Regions from separate parts of the Shinella sp. 1A1 genome, predicted to be linked through region 1. Evidence: predicted binding sites of a transcription regulator. Region 1 holds the regulator's gene; the other holds the start of a gene.
What was found. Region 1 encodes HrcA, which represses chaperone genes, less so after heat shock. Its sites were predicted from a motif close to GTTAGCACTCNCNNNNNGNGAGTGCTAAC; they were not measured.
Positions count from the first base shown of each region.

Region 1 (2,460 bases):
GGTCATGGTCTTGCGCCTTTTCTCAGGCGATGGCCTGCTTCTGCAGGGCGACGAGGTCGGCGATGCCGCCCCGGGCAAGCGCCATCAGGCTGGAGAATTCCTCCTCCGTGAACGGCTTGCCTTCCGCGGTGCCCTGGATTTCGACGATGCCGCCCGAGCCGGTCATGACGAAATTGGCGTCGGTCTCGGCGGCGGAATCTTCGAGATAGTCGAGGTCGATCACCGACTGTGCGGCGAAGATGCCGCAGGAGATCGCGGCGACGTGGTCCTTCAGGACCTTCTCGACCTTGATCATGCTGCGCGCTTCCATCCACTTCAGGCAGTCATGGAGGGCGATCCATGCGCCGGTGATGGAGGCGGTGCGCGTGCCGCCGTCCGCCTGGATGACGTCGCAGTCGACGGTGATCTGGCGCTCGCCGAGGGCTTCGAGGTCGACGATGGCGCGCAGCGACCGGCCGATGAGGCGCTGGATTTCCTGCGTGCGGCCGCCCTGCTTGCCGGCGGCGGCTTCACGCTTCATGCGGTCGCCGGTGGCGCGCGGCAGCATGCCGTATTCGGCCGTCACCCAGCCCTTGCCGCTGTTGCGCAGCCACGGCGGCGTCTTGTCTTCCAGGCTTGCCGTCACCAGCACATGCGTGTCGCCGAACTTGACGAGACAGGAACCCTCGGCATGCTTGGAAACGTTGCGCTCGAAGGAAACCTTGCGCATCTGATCGGTTTTTCTGCCGGACGGCCGCATCGCGAACTCCTGTCTGAGATATGTGTGAGGCTGCTTTAGACCGTTTCGCCGGGCGAGGGAATGGCGGAGGGGCAAGGTGGGGGAAAATCCGTTTTGCGCCGGCCGGTGAAATCACTATATTCCGGGCGGACAACAGGGTTGCAGTTCGAAGATGGTTTTGAAGAATCCTCCGGGATCTGACATTCAGGCGGCGCTCGACGAGCGTTCGGGCGAGATCTTCCGCCGCATCGTCGAGACCTATCTGGAAAGCGGCGAGCCGCTCGGCTCGCGCAACCTGTCGCGCATCCTGCCCATGTCGCTCTCGCCCGCCTCCGTGCGCAACGTGATGAGCGACCTGGAGGAGCTCGGCCTCATCTATTCGCCGCATATCAGCGCCGGCCGCCTGCCGACGCAGCTGGGCCTGCGCTTCTTCGTCGATGCCTTCATGCAGGTCGGCAATATCTCCGCCGAGGACCGCGCCTCCATCGAGCGCCATGTGCGCCCGCACGGCCAGAAGCACTCGGCCGTCGAGACCATGATGAACGAGGCGAGCCAGGCGCTGTCCGGCATGTCGCGCGGCGCCGGCCTCGTCATCACCACCAAGAACGACGCCGTGCTGAAGCATGTCGAGTTCATCCGGCTGGAGCCGACCAAGGCGCTGGTCGTGCTGGTGGGCGATCACGACCAGGTGGAGAACCGCATCATCGAGCTGCCGGCGGGCGTGACCAGTTCGCAACTCACCGAGGCGGCCAATTTCCTCAACGCGCATCTGTCGGGCAACACGCTGCTGGAGGCCCGCTCGCAGCTGGAGCGCCTGCGCGGCGAGATCAGCAGCGAGCTCGACAAGCTGTCGCAGGACCTCGTCGAGCGCGGCCTTGCCGTCTGGTCCGGCGGCTTCGAGGAGGCAAAGCCGACGCGCCTCATCGTGCGCGGCCGGGCGAACCTGCTGGAAGGCCTTGCCGGCGCCGATGATATCGACCGCCTGCGCATGCTCTTCGATGACCTCGAGCGCAAGGACAGCCTGATCGAGCTCCTGAACCTCGCCGAGACAGGGCCGGGTGTGCGCATCTTCATCGGCTCGGAGAACAAGCTCTTCTCGCTCTCCGGTTCCTCGCTCATCGTCGCGCCCTACCGGGATGGCGACGACAAGATCGTCGGTGCGGTCGGCGTCATCGGTCCGACGCGGCTCAACTATTCCCGCATCGTGCCGATGGTGGACTATACGGCGCAATTGATGTCGCGGCTTTCGCGCTGAAGCATGCCGCGTGAAGGCGTGCAGTGGCCCTGCGCGAACGGCATGCCATCCGATGCGCCGGCTTTCCGGCCGTCAGCCCTTGATTTTTCAGGCCCGAAGCTCGATATCGGGCGCAACCCCTTAGCAATGCAATTCGGAGTACGTCATGACCGACGAGACCAAGAAACACGGACCTGACGAAGCGGTGGACAGCAACCTTGCCGCTGAAGCATCCGCAGCGGACGCCGCCGTCGAGGCGGAAGTCGCGGCCGAACCCGATCCGGTCGAGGTTCTGAAGGCGGAGAACGCCGACCTTCGCGACAAGTACCTGCGCCTCGCCGCCGAGATGGACAACCTGCGCCGCCGCACCGAACGCGACGTGAAGGACGCCAAGTCCTATTCCGTCGCGGGCTTTGCGCGCGACATGCTGGCCGTGTCCGACAACCTGCGCCGTGCGCTCGACGCCATCCCGGCCGAAGCCCTTGCAGGCGACGATGCCGGCCTCAAG
Region 1 covers NZ_AP039671.1:101,592-104,051, forward strand. Annotated here, with positions in the region: gene ACZ48C_RS00535 (VOC family protein) at 1-6, opposite strand, end outside; gene rph (ribonuclease PH) at 23-739, opposite strand; gene hrcA (heat-inducible transcriptional repressor HrcA) at 891-1,973, shown strand; gene grpE (nucleotide exchange factor GrpE) at 2,119-2,460, shown strand, end outside.

Region 2 (2,460 bases), on a different replicon from region 1:
GCAGCATGGCCTGGAGGTTCGAGAGCTTCTTCTCGTGCAGGAGAATGTAAGCGTCTTCGAGGTCGGCGACCATCTTTTCCGGGTTGGTCACGAAGTAGGGCGACAGGTAGCCGCGGTCGAACTGCATGCCTTCGACGACTTCGAGTTCGGTTTCGGCGGTCTTGGCTTCTTCAACCGTGATGACGCCTTCGTTGCCGACCTTCTGCATGGCTTCGGCAATATCGAGACCGATCTGCTTTTCGCCGTTTGCGGAGATCGTGCCGACCTGTGCGACTTCTTCCGAGGTGTTGATCTTCTTGGCCTTGGCCTGGAGATCCTTGACGACTTCTGCGACGGCGAGATCGATGCCGCGCTTCAGGTCCATCGGGTTCATGCCGGCGGCAACGGCCTTGGCGCCTTCGCGAACGATGGCCTGGGCGAGAACCGTTGCGGTCGTCGTGCCGTCACCGGCGATGTCGTTGGTCTTGGAAGCGACTTCGCGAACGAGCTGGGCGCCCATGTTCTCGAACTTGTCTTCCAGTTCGATTTCCTTGGCGACGGAAACGCCGTCCTTGGTGATGCGCGGAGCGCCGAAGGACTTGTCGATGACGACGTTACGACCCTTCGGGCCGAGCGTTACCTTCACGGCGTCTGCGAGGACGTCGACGCCACGCAGCATCTTTTCGCGCGCGGTGCGGCCGAACTTTACTTCTTTGGCTGCCATTGTGAGAACTCCTGAAGAGATATCAGCTGAATTGGAAAAGGGTTATCGGCAGATCAGCCGATGATGCCCATGATGTCGGCTTCCTTCATGATCAGAAGGTCTTCGCCGTCGAGCTTGACTTCGGTGCCCGACCACTTGCCGAACAGAACGCGGTCGCCAGCCTTGACGTCGAGCGCGACGACCTTGCCGGATTCGTCACGGGCGCCGGAGCCGACGGCGACGACTTCGCCTTCCTGCGGCTTTTCCTTGGCGGTGTCCGGAATGATGATCCCGCCCTTGGTCTTTGCTTCGGACTCGACGCGACGAACGACGACGCGATCGTGAAGCGGGCGGAAGGTGGTGCTTGCCATTGTCTTATCCCTCGATCGAATGACATTGCGGATCACGAAACGGATCCGATGGATTGATGTTAGCACTCACCGTTCAGGAGTGCTAGCGATGCCGAGATAGGCGGCGGCGGGTTTCGAGTCAAGAACGACGCCGCGAATTTATTTCGGCCGGAATGGTTACCGCAGCCGGCAGATGGGAGCGCTTTGGCATGTCATCAAGGCAGGCATATGAAATTTCGACCGTTTCCCTGTGGATGGGGCAAAATTGCGGGAAGAGGCTTGTTTTCTTGGCGTCGCTTTGCAATGTCAGCCGGGCTCGACCTCGACATGGAAAACCCTGATGGCTCAACGCATCCAATCCTTCCGCGACATCGCCTCGCAATACGACGTGGTGCTCTGCGACGTCTGGGGCGTCCTGCATAATGGCGTCGAGGCTTTCTCCTACGCTTCCGAGGCGCTGGCCGAGGCCCGCGCCGCCGGCCTGACGGTCGTGCTCATCACCAATTCGCCGCGTCCCCATCCGGGCGTGAAGGTGCAGATCCGCGGGCTGGGCGTGCTGGACGAGGCCTATGACCGCATCGTCACCTCGGGCGACGTCACCCGCGCCCTCATCGCCGAGGGTCCCGAGAAGATCTATTTCATTGGCGCCGACAAGGACATGCCGCTGCTCGACGGACTGCATGTCGAGCCGGTCGGGCTGGAGGACGCCGCCGCCATCGTCTGCGCTGGTCTGCGCGACGACGAGGTGGAGGCCGCCGAGGATTACCGCGCGGAGCTTTCGGCACTTGCCGCGCGCAAGCTGCCCTTCATCTGCGCCAATCCGGACCTCGTGGTCGAGCGCGGCCACAAGCTCATCGTCTGCGCCGGTGCGCTCGCGCAGCTTTATGAAGAGCTTGGCGGCGCGACCCGCATCGCCGGCAAGCCGCACCGGCCGATCTACGAGAAGTCGCTGGCCGAGGCGCGCGCGGTGCGCGGCGATTTCGACATGTCCCGCGTGATCGCCATCGGCGACGGCATGCCGACCGACGTGCGCGGCGCCGAAGGCTACGGCCTCGACGTCCTCTACATTTCCGGCGGCATCCATGCCCAGCACTATGTCGAGGGCGGCGTGACGGACGAGGATAGGCTCGCCGCCTTCCTTTCCCGCGAGAACGCCCACCCGAAGTGGTGGATGCCCCGGTTGCAGTGACCGGACGGAGACGGTCGTCATGACGGTATTTCACAGGAACGAGACGAAGCAGCCGCTGCCGGAGCACCTGCGCGGCGGCGTCATCGCCATCGGCAATTTCGACGGCGTGCATCGCGGCCACCAGGCGGTTCTGCAACGGGCGCTCGACATCGCGGCCGAGCGCGGTGTTCCGGCGCTGGTCCTCACCTTCGAGCCTCATCCGCGCACCGTCTTCCGCCCCGAGCATCCCGTCTTCCGCC
Region 2 covers NZ_AP039672.1:1,595,390-1,597,849, forward strand. Annotated here, with positions in the region: gene groL (chaperonin GroEL) at 1-703, opposite strand, end outside; gene groES (co-chaperone GroES) at 757-1,053, opposite strand; gene ACZ48C_RS24180 (TIGR01459 family HAD-type hydrolase) at 1,373-2,221, shown strand; gene ACZ48C_RS24185 (bifunctional riboflavin kinase/FAD synthetase) at 2,241-2,460, shown strand, end outside.
Region 2: the regulator HrcA is predicted to act here: its motif matches at 1,112-1,140, upstream of groES (co-chaperone GroES).